Regions from separate parts of the Paenibacillus sp. FSL R7-0189 genome, predicted to be linked through region 1. Evidence: a T-box and tRNA genes for the amino acid it is inferred to sense, from the RefSeq annotation. Region 1 holds a T-box; the other holds one or more tRNA genes.
The links. A T-box is a leader RNA that pairs with one kind of tRNA and senses whether it is charged. The one in region 1 lies ahead of trpS (tryptophan--tRNA ligase), so its partner is inferred to be a tRNA-Trp.
Positions count from the first base shown of each region.

Region 2: it encodes a tRNA-Trp, which carries the amino acid that the T-box ahead of trpS (tryptophan--tRNA ligase) is inferred to sense. The anticodon was not compared.

Region 1 covers NZ_CP150223.1:6,409,390-6,419,789, reverse strand. The annotation lists gene MKY63_RS28260 (exodeoxyribonuclease III) at 137-901, shown strand; gene MKY63_RS28255 (serine hydrolase) at 969-2,408, opposite strand; gene MKY63_RS28250 (VanZ family protein) at 2,496-3,632, opposite strand; gene MKY63_RS28245 (hypothetical protein) at 3,785-4,132, shown strand; gene MKY63_RS28240 (hypothetical protein) at 4,236-4,694, shown strand; gene MKY63_RS28235 (aminopeptidase) at 4,799-6,031, shown strand; gene trpS (tryptophan--tRNA ligase) at 6,100-7,095, opposite strand; T-box leader at 7,200-7,482, opposite strand; gene MKY63_RS28225 (hypothetical protein) at 7,680-8,105, shown strand; gene MKY63_RS28220 (winged helix-turn-helix transcriptional regulator) at 8,256-8,639, opposite strand; gene MKY63_RS28215 (sigma-70 family RNA polymerase sigma factor) at 8,863-9,399, shown strand; gene MKY63_RS28210 (DUF4179 domain-containing protein) at 9,392-10,400, shown strand, end outside.
Region 2 covers NZ_CP150223.1:3,331,499-3,341,898, reverse strand. The annotation lists gene MKY63_RS14620 (BMP family ABC transporter substrate-binding protein) at 1-952, opposite strand, end outside; gene MKY63_RS14615 (AraC family transcriptional regulator) at 1,282-2,037, shown strand; tRNA gene MKY63_RS14610 (tRNA-Leu) at 2,175-2,253, opposite strand; tRNA gene MKY63_RS14605 (tRNA-Cys) at 2,268-2,341, opposite strand; tRNA gene MKY63_RS14600 (tRNA-Gly) at 2,352-2,426, opposite strand; tRNA gene MKY63_RS14595 (tRNA-Gln) at 2,433-2,507, opposite strand; tRNA gene MKY63_RS14590 (tRNA-His) at 2,526-2,601, opposite strand; tRNA gene MKY63_RS14585 (tRNA-His) at 2,645-2,720, opposite strand; tRNA gene MKY63_RS14580 (tRNA-Trp) at 2,744-2,817, opposite strand; tRNA gene MKY63_RS14575 (tRNA-Tyr) at 2,824-2,909, opposite strand; tRNA gene MKY63_RS14570 (tRNA-Thr) at 2,915-2,990, opposite strand; tRNA gene MKY63_RS14565 (tRNA-Phe) at 3,019-3,094, opposite strand; tRNA gene MKY63_RS14560 (tRNA-Asp) at 3,105-3,182, opposite strand; tRNA gene MKY63_RS14555 (tRNA-Met) at 3,208-3,284, opposite strand; tRNA gene MKY63_RS14550 (tRNA-Val) at 3,302-3,377, opposite strand; tRNA gene MKY63_RS14545 (tRNA-Glu) at 3,433-3,507, opposite strand; tRNA gene MKY63_RS14540 (tRNA-Ser) at 3,526-3,618, opposite strand; tRNA gene MKY63_RS14535 (tRNA-Asn) at 3,622-3,697, opposite strand; rRNA gene MKY63_RS14530 (23S ribosomal RNA) at 3,759-6,684, opposite strand; rRNA gene MKY63_RS14525 (16S ribosomal RNA) at 6,917-8,474, opposite strand; gene MKY63_RS14520 (nucleotidyltransferase-like protein) at 8,901-9,779, opposite strand; gene MKY63_RS14515 (DUF2614 family zinc ribbon-containing protein) at 9,907-10,272, shown strand; gene MKY63_RS14510 (glycosyl hydrolase family 18 protein) at 10,390-10,400, opposite strand, start outside.

The DNA of each region.
Region 1 (10,400 bases):
ATCATGGATAGTAAATGATTAGGATATAAATCTATTCGCGGAATTGCTCAAGATGACCCTAATCCTCTATAAATTTCTGGTCGTTATATGATAAACTGGTTACTATCAAAGCAAAATGCAAGGAGAAACGTTAATGATAAAGTTGGTATCATGGAATGTGAATGGCCTTCGGGCCTGTGTGAAAAAAGGGTTTGATGAATATTTTAAGGAAGTAGAAGCAGATATTTTCTGTGTTCAGGAGACAAAGCTGCAAGAAGGGCAGATTGTTCTGGAACAGGGTGAAGAATACAATCAATATTGGAATTATGCAGTGAAAAAAGGGTATTCAGGCACAGCTATATTCACCAAAATCAAGCCGATCTCTGCGAGATACGGAATGGAAGAGGATGAAGAAGCGGAAGGCCGGATTATTACGCTGGAGTTCGAACATTTTTATCTAGTGAATGTTTATACACCAAATGCCAAACGAGATCTGGCTAGATTGGATTACAGAATGGAATGGGAGTACCGCTTCCGCAATTACCTTCTGGAACTGGACAAGCTAAAACCAGTCGTTGTATGCGGCGATATGAACGTAGCCCATCAGGATATTGATATCAAAAATGCTAAAGCTAACCGCGGAAACTCTGGCTTTACCGATGAAGAAAGAGGAAAAATGAGTACGCTGCTGGAGTCCGGCTTCATAGATACCTTTAGATATTTTCATCCAGAGCTTGAAGGCGTTTATTCATGGTGGTCTTATATGCCGAAGGTGAGAGAACGGAATGTAGGCTGGCGGATTGATTATTTCCTAGCTTCTTCTAGACTTGCACCTAATCTGCTGGATGCCCAAATTGATTGCCACATTATGGGGAGCGATCATTGCCCGGTCATCCTCAAGCTTGCTGATTTCACTGACTAGGATCGAATATTTAAAAGGCCGCTAAGTCTCTTTAAAGGACGAAGCGGCCTTTTTTATTCATTAAGAATTATAGTCTGCCAATGATCTCAGGGAATTCAGTCGGTCCCATATTCACATTAAACTTTTGTTTAAGAATTAGCTGCTTCTCTAGTAAGATTATTTCAAGAGTTATGCAAAAAGGCATTTCAATAAACAATAAAGTGAGCTGTAGCTGATCATCAGCAACCCAAGTAAAGCTGGACATGATTCGGTTCATGGAAGCATCAATGACCTGTGCGAAGCTTTCGAGCCATTTCCCTCGACCAAGACAGATCACAGAATCCTCTCCAGTCTTAAATTGTAAAGTAACTGCAGCTTCGTTGTTATTGAAAGAGATAGAGAAGGTGTCCAAGGCAAATTGGTTGTCATCGAGCTTATAGGTTAAGCTGTTTATTCGTTCTTCTTGTGATGAAGATGGCTGCAGTTGTGGCGGTTGGATAGATAAATACTTTAATTGTTCAACCAAGTGGGTAGAAGCAGCAGGCTCTAATGGCAAGGGTGCTTGCTCCATCGCGGGAAGCAGATGTTCCCACACAGCATTCAACATTCCTTGTATACTGTCTGATGCAGCAGTAGTAATAATTACGGCATCTTGCTCCGGAAGCACGACACAGAGTTGACCGAAGGCGCCATCTGCCCGGTAGGCACCGTGCTGGCATTGCCAGAACTGATACCCATATCCCATTGCCCAGTCATGATCGCCTTCGCCATTGGAAATATGTTTGGAAGTAGCCTCATTAATCCACTTTTCAGGCAGAACCCGTTGATTATTCCAGATTCCTTTTTGTAAGTATAGCTGGCCGAATTTAGCGATATCCTCGGTTGTAATGTTTAAGCCAAATCCCCCTGTGTTAATTCCGCGTGGACAAGACTCCCACGTTGCGCTGTGAATGCCCAGAGGAACGAAGAGGCGTGGTTCTAAATATTCTAGCAGTGTTTGGCTAGTAACCCGCTGAAGGATCGCGGCCAGCATGTAAGTAGCACCGGTATTATATAGGAAATGTGTACCTGGTTGTTTCTCGACCGGGACGGAGAAGAAAGCCTTCACCCAATTCCCGTCTGCACTTTTGCGAAGTGTGTCCATAGTATCCACGACATGTCCGGTACCCATCATCAATAGATGTCTGATTGTCATATTGGTTAGATTGTCTGTGATTGGATCAGGAGCATCTTCAGGGAAAAAGGATAGGACAGAATCATCGAGGGTGACGAGTTTCTCTGTAACAGCAAACCCGATTGCGGTTGAGGTGAAACTTTTGCTAAGTGAAAATAACATATGCGGAAGATCGGACCTGTAAGGGGCCCACCAGCCTTCAGAGACCACATAACCATGTCGAAGTAGCATAAAGCTGTGCAGGCCTAAATTTTGTTCCTCTACTGCACTAATAAAGCTGGATATTGCGGTTGATGAAATGCCCTGTTCTTCTGGAAGACTTCTAGATAACCGCAAGCTGCTTGTAGTTTCCATACGCTCATCTCCTAAATTTTGAGAATGCTCACCTCCTAATTCTATAATAATTTCCAATGTTAAAATACCCTTTAAAAAATAACTAGTTTAGCTTTCTACAGGGCTGTTGCTGGATACATCAGATTGGAGCCGTTTCTCTGGCCAAGAAATAACATGAGAAGTTTGACTTAGTTTCTCATATATTAACTGAGTTTCTTTTTTGAATATACTAATGACTAAATGAATAAAGAAAGCCAAGTCTATCAATAGAACAAACAGATGAATAAGCATATTCCATACGGAGGAAAGATGCCCTAGAAGCGCGGAATCAAGCAAAAGAGCGTGAATCCCAAGCAGCAACCAATATAGCAGGCCATATCTGAGCATCAGAGCCCAGAAAAAAGCATGATTCCCGCTGCTCTTCACCCGAATCCGCACCATCCATTTCCCTAAGGTCCGTCCGCCCGTGAGAGCCGGAACAAGCATGAAGTAAATACCAGTTACAATCCAGAAGGCAGCTTTTATATCGAATCCGAAGAGTACCCCAAACCCGATGCTCCACACCATACTATCGATTAGAAAAGCTATTCCTCTGCGGGTATAGGAGACTCTTTTGGCAGAGCGGTCAATGTTTGTATCCAGTTGTTCTATACGTGGCAATAGCCCGGAGATCCAAATGGAAATTCGAAATCCAAAAATCCCTCCGATTGTGTTGGTAATGAGATCATCGACATCAAAAAGACGGTAAGGATGATCGAAGAAACCATAAATTCCTGTAATCTGCGTGATCTCAAAGGACAGGGAAAAGGCAAAGGATAGTAGAATGCACACGACCCAGCGTGTACGAAAATAATAGCCCAGAAACATTCCAAACGGTACGGTCAATGCAACGTTAAAAATGACCTGTAAAAATGCAGGCTCACGCAGTAATGACCAGTAGGTCGAGATTTGATCAGGGATGATCGACGATCCATCCACAATATCCTGAATAAACTGAAGGGGTATGAATTGGACGATACTCCCAGAAGGTGCAGCATTGTGCCGGGAGGATGGAAAAGGAAGCAAGACAAGAAAATAAGCGTTCATCAGATAGAGCAGCAGCAGATATAGGATTAAAGCTCTGAGCTTATGTATATAGCCATGTCTGCGGTATTGTACGATAAGAAAAGGAAGTGTGAAGAACAGCGCTGCTATTGGAAACATCATGAACGCATACGAAATTGGAAAAAAGTACGAATGAAACATAAGTCACCTGCCGTGGAATTGTTTTTATAAGAAATTTGACTCTACTTGGAAATTAGCTATCCCCGGCTCATTATAAGTTTTTATGATAGGGAACTCAACTAATTTATCGAACGTTTCCGGCATACATATGTCTATGAAGGAGCGTGAAGTGGATGGAGAAAAAGGTTCAGCAGTATTATCGGCTCAAGCAAAAGCAAAAAGATATTGAAAAAGAATTGGCCGAGCTTCGTCAGGATATTTTAAATTATTGTAGTGAGCAGGAAACCACCGAGACTGAAATTGGCAGCTATAAAGTGAAGCTGGTCGTGCAAAACCGCAAAGAATATGATGATGCAAAGTTATATGAGACCTTATCGGACCCTGAAGTGTGGCGTTTGCTCTCCAAATCAGATCCGGCAAAGGTGGCAAGCTTGACCAAGTTGAATGTAATTTCAGAGGATAAAATCATGCATACTTATACTTTGAAGACCGTAACACTGCTGCAGGTGGATAAAAAATAGTGATTCAAGTGAGCGGTTCCTTGTGGGAGCCGCTTTATTTGGCTGATAACTGTCCAGATTAAGGGAATATGTTACAGTATTAGGGTGGATGGGAGGTTGAATAGTGAAAAAAATAATCATCGGAGGCGTCATGGGCTTAACGATTTTACTTTTTTTCTTGTTTATCTTGCGGCATGATAATCAATCACTTGAGGTAAAACCGGATGTTATGTTCCCAACAGCGGAATACAGGGTGACTGATAGTAGTGCTCCAGGATTACCTATGCTTATAACTGCTGAAGGGGCGAATGTTATTAAGATACAGGTTACGTCCGGCAATTTATTGTTATGGAACCCCCCTGACTACAAGGTGCATAACAAAGGTCTTGAGCTGAAAATCAAATCTGGAGATCAAATTTATTGGAGTCCAATGGATGGAAATAATAAACAAATAGATGAGCCTCAGGATACCAAGATCATAGTGATTGCTTACCATAATGATAAGCAGATCGGAATGTCCAACGTAGAGATTCATAAGAATGATCTAGGTGTCTATACAGGGGAAATACCTGAAGTGAAGTAACTGAGAATCTAAATCGAATCGCAACTATCCTCGTTTTGCGTTAAAATAAGAAGTGAAGCTGACCGAGTGCTTATAGCAACCCTAGAGATGGAGGAAGAGAATTCATGAAAGATTTTGAAGTAATGCTGGAGAAATACGCGAACCTAGTTGTAAAAGTAGGAGTAAATGTACAGCCTGGACAAGTCCTTATGGTACATGCACCGATAGAAACCGCAGAACTTACTCGCTTGATTGTAGCGAAAGCCTATGAAGCGGGAGCTAAATATGTAATTGTTGACTGGGACGATGAAGCAACTACACGGATCCGTTATGAAAAAGCCCCAGAGGATTCTTTCGATTACTATCCACAGTGGCAGGCTGAGATGATGGAGAAATTCGCGGAAGAAAATGGTGCCATCTTACATATTAAAGTACCTGATCCGGAACTGTTTAATGGCATTGATTCTTCTAAGGTATCTAGAGCAGTCAAAGCAGCAGCTATTGCTCGCAAGAACTACTCCAAATATACTCGGAACAGCAAAATCAGCTGGTCTCTGGTCAAAGCGCCAACACGTGCTTGGGCGAACAAGGTTTTTGCCGATCTTCCTGAAGAAGAACGGGTAGAGGCGATGTGGGAAGCTGTATTCCAGATGAATCGTGTGGGCAGCGATGATCCGGTAGCTGCTTGGAGAGAGCATATTGGTCAGTTGAAAGAAAGTCAGGATAGAATGAACGCTAAACGTTATAAAAGCCTGCATTACCGTGCTCCGGGAACGGATTTGCATGTAGAGCTTCCGGAAGGCCATTTATGGCGCGGGGGTGGCGGTGAGAATGATAAAGGTGTTTATTTTGTTGCTAATATGCCAACGGAAGAAATTTATTCCATGCCCCATCGTACTGGAGTGAATGGCACAGTTAGAAGCACGCTCCCTCTTAATTTGAATGGACGTTTAGTTGAAGGACTTTCATTCACTTTTGAAAAGGGGAAAGTCGTAGCTTATGAAGCTGAATCCGGACGCGAGCATTTAACCTCACTGCTGGCAACGGATGAAGGTGCATCTTATCTAGGAGAAGTAGCCTTAGTGCAGCATGATTCTCCAATCTCTCGCTTGAACCGCATTTTTTACAATACAGGGATTGATGAGAATGCCTCCTGCCATTTCGCGCTAGGAAGTGCTTATCCTGTAAATATTGAAGGCGGCACAAAGCTTACGAACGAAGAACTTGTGGCTAGAGGAGCTAATGTCAGCTTAACTCATGTCGATTTTATGATCGGTTCAGCAGAGCTGGATATTGACGGAGAGCTGGCGGACGGCACGATTGAACCCGTATTCCGTAAGGGAAATTGGGTGTTGTAAGGAGAAGAAAAAAGCCGGATCTCTTCCAATGAGCTTCCGGCTTTTTTGAGTACCTATAAATATCATTTTTAGATTGAAAAATAGTTAAGACTCATAGCCTCACGTACTTCGGCCATTGTTTCCTGAGCAATGCTGCGAGCATGCTGTGTTCCAGAGATTAAGATTTCCTGCACAAGCTTGGGCTTAGTAGCATAATAGGAACGTCGCTCTCGCATCGGTTCTATAAGCTGATCTAGAGCTGTCGAAATCAACTGTTTGCAAGCAGAACAACCCATGGTACCCCGCTCACAGCCTTCACGAATTTCGGTTACCCCCGCTGAGCGAAAAGCACCATGATAAGCAAAAATAGGACAGATATCTGGATGTCCAGGAGCATTTTTATGCACACGCGCAGGATCGGTTGTGGCTTTTCTTATCTTGAAGGTGATTTCTTCCTTAGTGGAGTCCAACTCGATGGCATTGCCAAGGCTTTTACTCATTTTAGCGTTGCCATCCGTACCCACAAGTCTCGGCGTCTCACTGATCAGCGCTTTGGGTTCCACCAGTATCGGGCTGTACAGCTCGTTGAATCTGCGGACGATTTTGCGGGTTAATTCCAGATGGGGGAGCTGGTCTTCTCCTACAGGAATGATCGTTGCTTTACAAAAAGTTATGTCAGCAGTCTGACTAACTGGATAACCTAGAAAACCGTAATACAATTCATCTAAGCTGGAATTTTTTGATTCGGCTTTAATCGTGGGATTATGCCGTAAAGAATTCACAGTAACAAACATAGAGAACAAGATGGTCAGCTCTGCGATTTCAGGGATCATCGATTGAATAAATATAGTTGTTTTCTCCGGATTTATACCCGCAGATAAATAGTCCAGTGTGATCTCATGCAGATTTTGACCCAGCAGCTGCGGACGATCAAAATGGGTCGTTAGGGCTTGAATATCCGCTAAAAACACAAAAGTTTCATATTGCTCCTGAAGGGCTACTCGGGTCTGCAAGCTGCCGGCGTAATGGCCAAGGTGAAGCTTTCCAGTCACTCGATCTCCAGTTAAGACACGTTCGTTCATCATATAAAAATTCCTCCTGTTATTTAGCATTTGGTTACACTCGAGTCGCCACCACCAGCCATCATCCATGGCCATCACCTCCTTTAAATGACAAAAAAACCTCATCCAATAAGGACGAAGTTGTCGTGGTACCACCTTAAATGATCGTGTCACCTTACGATTCTTGGCTTTCGATCTTCTCTTACCTGTACGGAGAGGTTGAATTAATTCTCGATACAGGTCCCTTGATAACGGCGGGAACCCCGGTTTTCCCTACTGCATCCATTAAGATAGTTCGGAAAAACAACTATAAAGGCCATTCGAGCATACGCTGGTCACCGGTTCGCACCTACCACCGGCTCTCTGAAGACCATGTTCGTCTGTCTACTTACCCTTTGTCATCGTTGTTCATGATATGTGAATTATTGTAATTCTGAACAGGGGTGTTGTCAATGAGTGGAAATCGTATGGTGATTGACAAGGTATCTAGGTTTATATGATCTAGCAAAGTATACCTTAAATGTATATAATCATCAGGAATTTAGTCCAATCTATCATTGCGGATTCACAATATACTACTCTATAACCTTGAAATGGAGTGATGATAAATGGCGACAATAATAAGTTATGGGTCACAGGCAAAAATCCCGTTAGATCCGTTTACTACAGCTATAACGGTTGCAGGGATTCCTGGAGCTGGAGCGGGTCTAGCCACAGCGCAAGTAAATATTAGTCCGGCTAATCCGGCTTCTTTCTCCAGTAGAGTCGAGTTAAATGGTAGTTTTAGTCTTACTGCACTTGCTAATAGCCAATTTCTTGTTATCATCCGACGAGCTGGAGTCGATATTTATAGATCCTTTTATCGTTTTACTACTATTACTGATATTCAATTAAGTGCTCAGTGGGTTGATGGTGCTTATATTGGAGTCCACAACTATGAATTGGTAATTCAGAATGATAGCAACTTGCCTATAAATCTATTTGGACCCATATCATTCACAGCAACTGCTATTGGAGGAGAGGGCGTAATTTAAGTTATGTTCCTATGCGCCATTCAAGGGACGGGTGAATCAAAGCTTTGGACAGTTGAATCGATCTGATTCAGCTGTCCTTTTTTCATGAACGTATAATTGAAGTGCAACTCTCGCAGCATAAATATCCAACCATACCCTTGATAGAGCGGTTTATTTATTTAAAATGTTATCCTCTAAAACAGCGTATTTATCGCCGAATTGCTTAATGATATGTTGTTCTCCCCAATTACATAATGCAGTCAAAATATCGCTTAAACTATCACCATATTCACTAAGCTCGTATTCTACTTTTGGTGGAACCTGATTATAAACAATTCGGTTGATGATTCCATCTGCCTCAAGCTCGCGTAGCTGCTGGGTTAACATTTTTTGAGTAATGCCGGGCATCAACTGTTTTAACTCGGAGGTGCGTTTTTTGCCATGAGTTAAATGACATAGAATTACGCATTTCCATTTCCCTCCGATGACCTCTAGTGTGGCTTCAACAGAAATATTGTATTTTTTCTTGACAGTTGTTGTTGGTGTTGTTGTCATGATAACCTCCATGGTATGGGTACTTTTTAGTACCTATGGCACTTTTAAGTGCGTACTATTGATTATGTCCAATTTAACCTATCATAACATTTTTCGTTCAATTTTTATAGAATGCTATAATTTAGAGAGCTTTTGGCAAAAAAGTTAAACGAAACAAAAACCGTTTCTATACCTCCCCCGTCTTAATCTATGAAAGGTTGAAGAGGGGAGGCTAAGGAAGGACATGACGATGACTAATGCAGAAATGAAAAAAGTAACGATTCTTGATACTCGGAGCGAGACGGATTTTTACGATTCGATATTGGTACATAGAGAACAACTGTACAGTATTGCTTATAGTTACTTGCGGAACCGAAACGATGCGCTGGAAGCGATGCAGGAAATGACTTGCCGGGCCTGGATTAAAAGAAAAACATTAAAGGACCCCAAAGCATTCAAATCATGGATTATTCGAATTCTAATTTATGTCTGTATAGATGAACAAAGACGAAGAAAACGTTCCATGCCGCTGGTAGATGAAAGAATAGGAGAACAGGTCACACATATTGGCCATCATAGGATGGAAATGTTGTGGGCACTTGAGCAGGTTAAGCCCAAGTATCGCCATGTGCTGCTGCTAAAATACTACAACGATATGACCTTGACTGAGATCGCTAACATTATGAATAAACCCGAGGGAACGGTTAAGACTTGGCAACATAAAGGGCTCAAGCAGTTGCGAACCATCATAAAGAATCGGGGTGAATGGAACAATGAGTAGTCAAGAGGAGCTTGCCATGTTAAGCGATGCCGAACGTATCCCACAAGAACAAAAAATAGAGAATGCAGCCGCTCAAATCTATGCGATCCAAGCAGGCTTGGAATTAGGCAAGAAACGTGGCAGAAGGTTAATGTTCACAAAAAGCGCGATGTCTGTGCTGGCGGCTGCAGTGATGATAGCGGGCCTGCTGTTCTTCAATCCAACCCAGCTGATGCCACAGCAAGGGACTTCGAGTGCTGAAACGTTCGATTGGGGCGTGTTGGAGCCTTTTAAAACATTGGCTGCAGCTGATATTGATGCTCTTACTTTAGAGTCTGCAATCCGGAATGATTATGTACAAATCGTTAATAAGAGTGCTGAATCAAATGGATATAAAATTACTCTGAATGCTGTGCTTGCTGATGAAAACAAAATCATGCTGCTGTATACAGGAACAACAAGTGATGGTCAGGAAGTGTACAGTGTAAATAGTGTGAAGCTGACAGATGCTGAAACTGGACGAGATGTAATGGAGGAGAATGGGAATAGAGGCGGAATGGGAGCACACGCAGAGGGAACCATATATACTTGGCTCGGCAAAACTGTATTTTCACTGGACCGAAATAAACCAAGGCCAACAGACGTAGTGGCGGATTTTCAGATTGCCTCTGTAGACCCGGGAATGTTAAGTAAACCGAAAACAGGAACGGTTTTATCTGACATGCGGTATTCTGATCGTTTAAAAGTAAACTTCTCTATTGATCCTAAGTTTTGGGAGCTGAAGACGGAGACGTTAGTTGTGGACCACCCTTTCAAAATTGACGGACAGGAAGTAAAACTAGCCGAAGTCGAGCTTTCTCCGTTAAGCATAGCGCTCAAATATACGATAAATGAGGAATTGCAAACGGATTGGATCGTCCGAAATGAACTGTTTCAAAAGCTCCCCTATGAATTAACTGCGCAGGTTGGGAAGCACGACATTAAAATTAATCCGAATTCTGGTAGTGGAGCTGATGATGGAT
Region 2 (10,400 bases), 3.1 Mb from region 1:
ACACATCACGTTTGCCCATTTCTAGCGTACCCTCTTGCAATCTCTTCACTGCACCTAGAATAGCCGTATCAATCTTTTTAATAGATGAAGTAACGATTAGATTTGCTTTTTCACTATCCGTATCGTTAATCAACATTGCCTGATCGGAGTCTACACCGATTGCATATTTTTTCTTCTCTTTAGCTGCGTCAAAGATCCCAAGACCTGTACCCCCAGCCACGTTAAAAATAACATCCACACCGGAGTTATATTGAATTAGAGACAGTTCCTTACCTTTTGCCGGGTTAACAAAATCACCAGCGTACGACACAGCCACTTTTACATCAGGATCAACATACTGAGCACCTTGAATGTAGCCGACCAAGAAAGCATTAATCCCCGGAATATCCATACCGCCCACAAACCCAATCACATTCTCAGGGGTAGCATTCGGCATATCCGATTGTGTAGCTAATGCTGCTACGGCACCTGCCAAGAAAGATACTTCATTTGTCGCATAAGACATGTTGTACATGTTATCTGGTGCTTCATCGATGTCGGTATCATAATTAATGAATTTTTTGTCTGGATACAATTCTGCCGTTGCATTAAACATCTCTGTAATTTCAGAACCGCCAGAAATAATTACATCCCAATCCTCGGAAGCGATATCGTTAAATGTAGGCTCCCATTTCGTTTTATCAACGCCCATTTCAACAACCTTTGTTACTGCACCTAGTTCATTCTTAACCTTTTGCAAGCCGTTATTAGCGGAATCAAAAAATGATTTATCCCCAAGTGTCCCCGGAATCAGCAATACAACCTTGAGTTTATCCCCTGAACCTTTTTCTCCACCCTCAGCAGCGTTTGATCCAGTATTCGCAGAAGAACCGTTATTGGACGTGTTATTCCCACATGCTGTGACCAGAACCATCACCATTAATAACAACAAAGAAAGAACTTTTTTATTCATTACTCTATTCCACCCCTAATTTTAGTTGGTTAGTAATCCGGCAGAATCCCCATCTTCACCCATTGTATAATTCACGGTTCAAATGGAAATTCTCTTTTTTCCAAATAAAGTATCATTAAAAGTAATAAATTTAACGTTTAGGCTCAAAAATAGCAATAAAAATACCATTATTATTAATAATCCGCTTTATTTCCGAACGAGATGGCCAGTCAGGTTGCGAACTTTCGGATTTATTGATACGATCATAACAAATATTATTAAAAATAATTATATGATTTCGGTCATAGTTTTGTACGATTCGGCTAAAACATAAGTATTGGAGGATCATCATGGATCGTGTTCTATATATTGTAAGTGCCACACATGAGCTAAATACTTATATCCCTCCACACCAGCATGAATGCTACGAACTGGTCTATTATTTACAGGGGGTAGGGACAACCAATGTTGGCCCACGAAGTTACCATTTTCGCTCCTCTTCTTTCGCGCTTGTGCCACCCAATCATAAACATGACGAGCACCACCGTGAGGATGCAAATGTATTATTTGTAGGCTTCCACTCGGTACACCCTAATATGAGTAATCTGCTCGGCGTATATGAAGATGATAAAGATCAGACCGTTCTTCAAATCCTGCTGCGAATGAAAGCAGAGTTTACACGTAAGCAAGACGGATTCTCTGAGCTTCTAAACCTACAAATGAGCGAGATTACCGTCCATCTTATGAGGCTTCTTAGTGCCTCTGGATATCAATCCCCAACAGAAGATCGAGTACAATATGTCCTTAATTATATGAATGAGCATTATCGCCATAAATTGTCCGTCGAAACACTATCAGAAATGTCCGGATATAGCTACGATCGTTTTCGCCATCTATTTAAAGAACGTTTCGGGTCCTCACCCCTGCGGTATTTGCTGTTAAAACGCCTGGAGTATGCAAAATCTCTATTACGTCATACTCAGATGCAAATCTCTGAAGTATCTGCTGCTGCAGGTTTTGTGAACGATGCCCAATTCTGCAATATGTTTAAACGAGAAATAGGTCATACCCCGCGAGCATTCCGCATTAATAATCAATCAGGTTAATCACTAATCAGATTAAAAAAAGCCGTTGAAATAGAGAAACTCCTCTATTCAACGGCTTAATCCTGTAAAACTAAGAACATAAAGAAAAAAGGTTAGTAAGATTGCTTATAAAAGCAATCTTACTAACCTTTTTAAGATACCGGCGAGAGGACTCGAACCTCCACGGTTTCCCACTCGATTTTGAGTCGAGCGCGTCTGCCATTCCGCCACGCCGGCACATATGAACTAAATGGAGGCGCCACCCAGATTTGAACTGGGGATAAAGCTTTTGCAGAGCTTTGCCTTACCACTTGGCTATGGCGCCATGTAAATTTTGGAGCGGACGACGGGAATCGAACCCGCGACCCTCGCCTTGGCAAGGCGATGCTCTACCGCTGAGCCACGTCCGCATAAAATGGCTGGGGATATAGGATTCGAACCTATGAGTGACGGAGTCAAAGTCCGTTGCCTTACCGCTTGGCTAATCCCCAATAACATTTTAAAGTAAATGGGGCGACTGATGGGTCTCGAACCCACGAATGCCGGAACCACAATCCGGTGCGTTAACCCCTTCGCCACAGTCGCCATATTAAGTTGATATTGTCGCCATTATTCATTTTAAAGAAAATGGGGCGGCCGATGGGTCTCGAACCCACGAATGCCGGAACCACAATCCGGTGCGTTAACCCCTTCGCCACGGCCGCCATATTAAACTTTAGAAAAAACTTGGCAGGGGCAGCAGGAATTGAACCCACACCAACGGTTTTGGAGACCGTTGTTCTACCTTTAAACTATGCCCCTAAAAACTGGTGGAGGATGATGGATTCGAACCACCGAACACTTACGTGAGCAGATTTACAGTCTGATGCGTTTGGCCACTTCGCTAATCCTCCAAGGATGGTGCCGGCGAGAGGACTTGAACCCCCAACCTACTGATTACAAGTCAGTTGCTCTACCAATTGAGCTACACCGGCATGGCACTCATTCTTTTGTGATGATAAATGGTGGCTCGGGACGGAATCGAACCGCCGACACGAGGATTTTCAGTCCTCTGCTCTACCGACTGAGCTACCGAGCCATGATGAAAATGGCGGAACCGACGGGATTCGAACCCGCGATCTCCTGCGTGACAGGCAGGCATGTTAGGCCAACTACACCACGGTTCCAAAAGATATAATTGCTTAAGTTAATTGGTTGCGGGGGCAGGATTTGAACCTGCGGCCTTCGGGTTATGAGCCCGACGAGCTACCGGGCTGCTCCACCCCGCGTCAGTAAAAATATGTTATGGTGGAGGCTGAGGGGATCGAACCCCCGACCCTCTGCTTGTAAGGCAGATGCTCTCCCAGCTGAGCTAAGCCTCCATAAACAACAATTGTTATTGTACCAAAGTCCACTAGGATAAATCAAGTGAAAATTTGGTGACCCGTATGGGATTCGAACCCATGTTACCTCCGTGAAAGGGAGGTGTCTTAACCCCTTGACCAACGGGCCATACTAATTAAAAATTTGTGGCGGAGAGAGAGGGATTCGAACCCTCGAGACGCTTGTGGCGCCTACACGATTTCCAATCGTGCTCCTTCGGCCAAACTCGGACACCTCTCCATATGGCTCCCCGAACAGGACTCGAACCTGTGACAACTCGATTAACAGTCGAGTGCTCTACCAACTGAGCTATCAGGGAATATTCATACCAGGCTTAATCGCCTGAAAACTGAATCCGAAACGAATCTGCATTCTAAGTATAGGATAAGCCCTCGACCGATTAGTATTGGTCAGCTCCATGCATTGCTGCACTTCCACCTCCAACCTATCTACCTCGTCGTCTTCAAGGGGTCTTACTAATTGGGAAATCTCATCTTGAGGGGGGCTTCACGCTTAGATGCTTTCAGCGCTTATCCCGTCCGTACGTAGCTACCCAGCCATGCTCCTGGCGGAACAACTGGTGCACCAGCGGTACGTCCATCCCGGTCCTCTCGTACTAAGGACAGCTCCTCTCAAATTTCCTGCGCCCACGACAGATAGGGACCGAACTGTCTCACGACGTTCTGAACCCAGCTCGCGTACCGCTTTAATGGGCGAACAGCCCAACCCTTGGGACCTACTTCAGCCCCAGGATGCGATGAGCCGACATCGAGGTGCCAAACCTCCCCGTCGATGTGGACTCTTGGGGGAGATAAGCCTGTTATCCCCAGGGTAGCTTTTATCCGTTGAGCGATGGCCCTTCCATGCGGTACCACCGGATCACTAAGTCCGACTTTCGTCCCTGCTCGACTTGTAGGTCTCGCAGTCAAGCTCCCTTATGCCTTTGCACTCTGCGAATGATTTCCAACCATTCTGAGGGAACCTTGGAACGCCTCCGTTACTCTTTAGGAGGCGACCGCCCCAGTCAAACTGCCCGCCTGACACGGTCCCCGTACCCGATTAGGGCACTAGGTTAGAACCTAGATACGATCAGGGTGGTATCCCAACGGCGCCTCCACCGAAGCTTGCGCTCCGATTTCTACGGCTCCCACCTATCCTGTACAGATCGTACCCAAATTCAATATCAAGCTGCAGTAAAGCTCCATGGGGTCTTTCCGTCTTGTCGCGGGTAACCTGCATCTTCACAGGTATTAAAATTTCACCGGATCTCTCGTTGAGACAGCGCCCAAGTCGTTACGCCATTCGTGCGGGTCAGAATTTACCTGACAAGGAATTTCGCTACCTTAGGACCGTTATAGTTACGGCCGCCGTTTACTGGGGCTTCGGTTCATAGCTTCGGGTTACCCCTAACCACTCCCCTTAACCTTCCAGCACCGGGCAGGCGTCAGCCCGTATACTTCGCCTTGCGGCTTCGCACAGACCTGTGTTTTTGCTAAACAGTCGCTTGGGCCTTTTCACTGCGGCCCCCTCGTGCTATTCACACTACCGGGGCACCCCTTCTCCCGAAGTTACGGGGTCATTTTGCCGAGTTCCTTAACGAGAGTTCTTCCGCGCGCCTTAGAATTCTCTTCTCGCCTACCTGTGTCGGTTTGCGGTACGGGCACCTTCTCCTGGCTAGAGGCTTTTCTTGGCAGTGTGAGATCATGACCTTCGCTACTATAATTTTCGCTCCCCATCACAGCCCAGCCTTAATGATGTGCGGATTTGCCTACACATCAGCCTCACTGCTTAGACGGACATCCATCAGTCCGCGTCACTACCCTCCTGCGTCACCCCATCGCTCATAGCGGATTACGGTGGTACAGTAATTTCAAACTGTTGTCCTTCGACTACGCCTTTCGGCCTCGCCTTAGGTCCCGACTTACCCTGAGCGGACGAGCCTTCCTCAGGAAACCTTGGGCTTTCGGCGGATCAGATTCTCACTGATCTTTTCGTTACTCATACCGGCATTCTCACTTGTGTAGTGTCCAGCGCTCTTTTCAGTACACCTTCAACCCCTACACAACGCTCCCCTACCCCAGATACATAGTATCTAGCCATAGCTTCGGTGGTGTGTTTAGCCCCGTTACATTTTCGGCGCAGAGTCACTCGACCAGTGAGCTATTACGCACTCTTTCAATGGTGGCTGCTTCTAAGCCAACATCCTGGTTGTCTGTGCAACTCCACATCCTTTCCCACTTAACACACACTTGGGGACCTTAGCTGATGGTCTGGGCTGTTTCCCTTTTGACAATGGATCTTAGCACTCACTGTCTGACTCCCGGCAATAAGTATATGGCATTCGGAGTTTGACTGAGCTTGGTAATCCTTGCGGACCCCGCACCCAATCAGTGCTCTACCTCCACTACTCTTATACCGAGGCTAGCCCTAAAGCTATTTCGGGGAGAACCAGCTATCTCCGAGTTCGATTGGAATTTCTCCGCTACCCCCACCTCATCCCCGCACTTTTCAACGTACGTGGGTTCGGGCCTCCAGTGCGTGTTACCGCACCTTCACCCTGGACAGGGGTAGATCACACGGTTTCGGGTCTACGTCCACATACTCAATCGCCCTATTCAGACTCGCTTTCGCTGCGGCTCCACCTTCTCGGCTTAACCTTGCATGTTAAACGTAACTCGCCGGTTCATTCTACAAAAGGCACGCCATCACCCATAGATCGGGCTCTGACTTTTTGTAAGCACACGGTTTCAGGTTCTATTTCACTCCCCTTCCGGGGTGCTTTTCACCTTTCCCTCACGGTACTGTTTCACTATCGGTCGCCAGGTAGTATTTAGCCTTAGCAGATGGTCCTGCTGGATTCATACGGGGTTTCACGTGCCCCGCACTACTCGGGATCCGTCTCGGAGAGAACACAGTTTAGGTTACAGGGCTTTTACCTCTATCGCGGGCCTTTCCAGACCTCTTCACCTACCATATTCCTTTGTAACTCCATGTGAGACGTCCCACAACCCCTAAGAGCAAGCTCTTAGGTTTAGGCTGTTCCGCGTTCGCTCGCCGCTACTGACGGAATCACTATTGTTTTCTCTTCCTCAGGGTACTTAGATGTTTCAGTTCCCCTGGTCTGCCTCTACACACCCTATGTATTCAGGTATGAGTAACTGCGAATTACCACAGCTGGGTTTCCCCATTCGGACACCCCCGGATCAAAGCTTGCTTACAGCTCCCCGAGGCAGTTTCGTTGTTCGCCACGTCCTTCGTCGGCTCCTGGCGCCTAGGCATCCTCCGTGTGCTCTTATTAGCTTAACCTTGATTCTTCCGAAGAAAAATCTCACTAATAACATTTACTTGTTTACACAAGTTGCTAAAAGATGTTCTAAAACGCAAATTCGTTTCGGTATCCAGTTTTCAAGGATCAAGTCTTACTTGAGAGCTTAAACTCTCAAAACTGAGCAACGAGTGAGTAACAGGCCTAAACCTGAGTTTTGGAAGCTTAGCTTCCGATTTGAATGTCCTCATTGCAGAGAACGATTCTCCATAGAAAGGAGGTGATCCAGCCGCACCTTCCGATACGGCTACCTTGTTACGACTTCACCCCAATCATCTACCCCACCTTCGGCGGCTGGCTCCCTTGCGGGTTACCCCACCGACTTCGGGTGTTGTAAACTCTCGTGGTGTGACGGGCGGTGTGTACAAGACCCGGGAACGTATTCACCGCGGCATGCTGATCCGCGATTACTAGCAATTCCGACTTCATGCAGGCGAGTTGCAGCCTGCAATCCGAACTGAGACCGGCTTTGATGGGATTGGCTCCACCTCGCGGCTTCGCTTCCCGTTGTACCGGCCATTGTAGTACGTGTGTAGCCCAGGTCATAAGGGGCATGATGATTTGACGTCATCCCCACCTTCCTCCGGTTTGTCACCGGCAGTCACTCTAGAGTGCCCAGCATTACCTGCTGGCAACTAAAGTTAAGGGTTGCGCTCGTTGCGGGACTTAACCCAACATCTCACGACACGAGCTGACGACAACCATGCACCACCTGTCTCCTCTGTCCCGAAGGCCGCTGCTATCTCTAGCAGATTCAGAGGGATGTCAAGACCTGGTAAGGTTCTTCGCGTTGCTTCGAATTAAACCACATACTCCACTGCTTGTGCGGGTCCCCGTCAATTCCTTTGAGTTTCAGTCTTGCGACCGTACTCCCCAGGCGGAGTGCTTACTGTGTTAACTTCGGCACCAAGGGTATCGAAACCCCTAACACCTAGCACTCATCGTTTACGGCGTGGACTACCAGGGTATCTAATCCTGTTTGCTCCCCACGCTTTCGCGCCTCAGCGTCAGTTACAGCCCAGAAAGTCGCCTTCGCCACTGGTGTTCCTCCACATATCTACGCATTTCACCGCTACACGTGGAATTCCACTTTCCTCTTCTGTACTCAAGCCACCCAGTTTCCAGTGCGACCTCAGGTTGAGCCCAAGGTTTAAACACCAGACTTAAATAGCCGCCTGCGCGCGCTTTACGCCCAATAATTCCGGACAACGCTTGCCCCCTACGTATTACCGCGGCTGCTGGCACGTAGTTAGCCGGGGCTTTCTTCTCAGGTACCGTCACTCCGGTAGCAGTTACTCTACCGGACGTTCTTCCCTGGCAACAGAGCTTTACGATCCGAAAACCTTCATCACTCACGCGGCGTTGCTCCGTCAGGCTTTCGCCCATTGCGGAAGATTCCCTACTGCTGCCTCCCGTAGGAGTCTGGGCCGTGTCTCAGTCCCAGTGTGGCCGTTCACCCTCTCAGGTCGGCTACGCATCGTCGCCTTGGTGGGCCGTTACCCCACCAACTAGCTAATGCGCCGCAGGCCCATCCCTCAGTGACAGATTGCTCCGTCTTTCATTCTTCTCTCAGGAGAAAAAAGAAATTATCCGGTATTAGCTACCGTTTCCGGTAGTTATCCCAGTCTGAAGGGCAGGTTGCCTACGTGTTACTCACCCGTCCGCCGCTAAGTTACTTTGAAAGCAAGCTTTCAAAGTAACTCCGCTCGACTTGCATGTATTAGGCACGCCGCCAGCGTTCGTCCTGAGCCAGGATCAAACTCTCCAATTAGTATTGAAAAGAGCGATATGCTCATTTTGAAACATCTGACGAGAAAATTAATTCTCTAATTTTGGATTTCACTTGCGTGATTTCCTACTCACTCGTTGTTCAGTTTTCAAAGATCAAGCCGTTTATTTCGTCGATGTGTTGTTCAGCAGCGACCTTTATAATATATCACAGCACCCTCGTTTTAGTCAACCTTTTTTTTAATTTCTTTTTTCGGTTGTCTTTCGAATGTTTTCGAAAGCACATCTCTGTGTCAGAGGGACGAGTTATAATTTAACACATGACCAAGGAAAGAGTCAACCATTAATTTTTCTGAATAAATATGAGCGTTTCATATTAGTAAACAAATAAAAAAGAGAGTGCTCAGCCTCTCCCTATCCTTGCTCATCTCTCTATAATTAAACATCTTCTACTGTATCTAATTCATCTCTATAATGTATAGCGGATCGCATGCCCTTCTCCCTCGTGAACATCAGCCCAAGATGTAATCTCTCGGATTAGCGAACGAGAAACCAGCTTTCGTAAAACAAGGGGTAGTTCAGACTCTAATTGACTCAGACCTGAATGCTGCAGTAATTCTTTAATGCTCCATGCTTCCTTACGGCTATTCAAAATATTAAAGAGCAATAGACAACAGTCCGTCATTTTGGACATAATCCCAAATTCACATGCAAGAAGCACAAGCTCCACACGTTGCTCTAAGGTCTCAGTACTGACCGTTAACTCCTCATAAAGTTTATGAACAGAGGTATTCATGCTTTTAACCTGCTCCCAAATAGCTGGCTCGGGGAAAGCACCCACTTCACTCACTTCTATTCTTGCCCAATGATATAAGGCTATCAATACACAGTTGTAAGCATCCATAATAAAGCCAGCCTCTATATAGCGCTTGGATTTCACATACATATGCAAAAAGCGGGCAAACTCCATAAATGCGACCCGTTCCTTGATCGGTCCTTCAAACTGCAATATCTCGCTGCGCATTTCCTCGAGTATTCCCTTGGGGTCCCAGATCACTTCCCCCCTCATCAAACTGATAAGAAGTTCGTTATTATCCCCTGCCATAACAGCCTGCTCCAAAGCAAATAGGCCGATATGGACTGACTGGGTCCGTTGGTCACCGGCAATGGTATGGCGAACAATATGCTCTCTATCCTGTTCTTCATGCAATACTAACACTATCATATCAAAATCTTGAAGAAGTGCGCTTTGAAACGGAATATCCCCATTCTGCCGCAAAACGACCGCTCCTAAAACATTCTCATCAAACGTTTCTCCACTCAACAAAGTTACATTGGACAGTTCCATGCTTCCCTCCATTAAATTTGGCGATTTTGCGTCCAGTCAGTTATAATTCAGTTATAATTATTATTCTACATATGAAAGACAGTTCCTTCTGGACAACCCAACTATATTTAGTTAGGAGCAAACACTCATGAAGTTTAAAACGGCTAAGATCAACGCTTTTCGCACATGGGGATTACTGCTCACAATGCTCGGAATGGGACTTATGGTTTTGGGTACAGCGGGCATCGTGTTTTGGGGCTCAACTGGAAAAGTATTCGCTGGAATCGGTCTTGTAATCGGTTTAATCTCAATGATGGCAAGTCTTGCAATCTATTTCTGGGCTGGGATGCTGTCAACTAGCGCAGTCCAACTGGAATGCCCTGAATGTCACAAGCTGACCAAAATGCTGGGCAAAACAGACCGCTGTATGTTCTGCCATACCATCCTTACTATGGATCCAGCTGAGGCCAATATTACTGCGGAACAACTTAAGAGTCAGCAGCTTAATCAATAAAACACATCTTACAGAAGCTTATTACTAGCGATTTATAATGCAATCAAACATTTGCTTAATACAACAAAGGGGCCCCCGTATTGGGAGCCCCTTTGTTTATTATGAATGAAATAATAATTACTTATGAA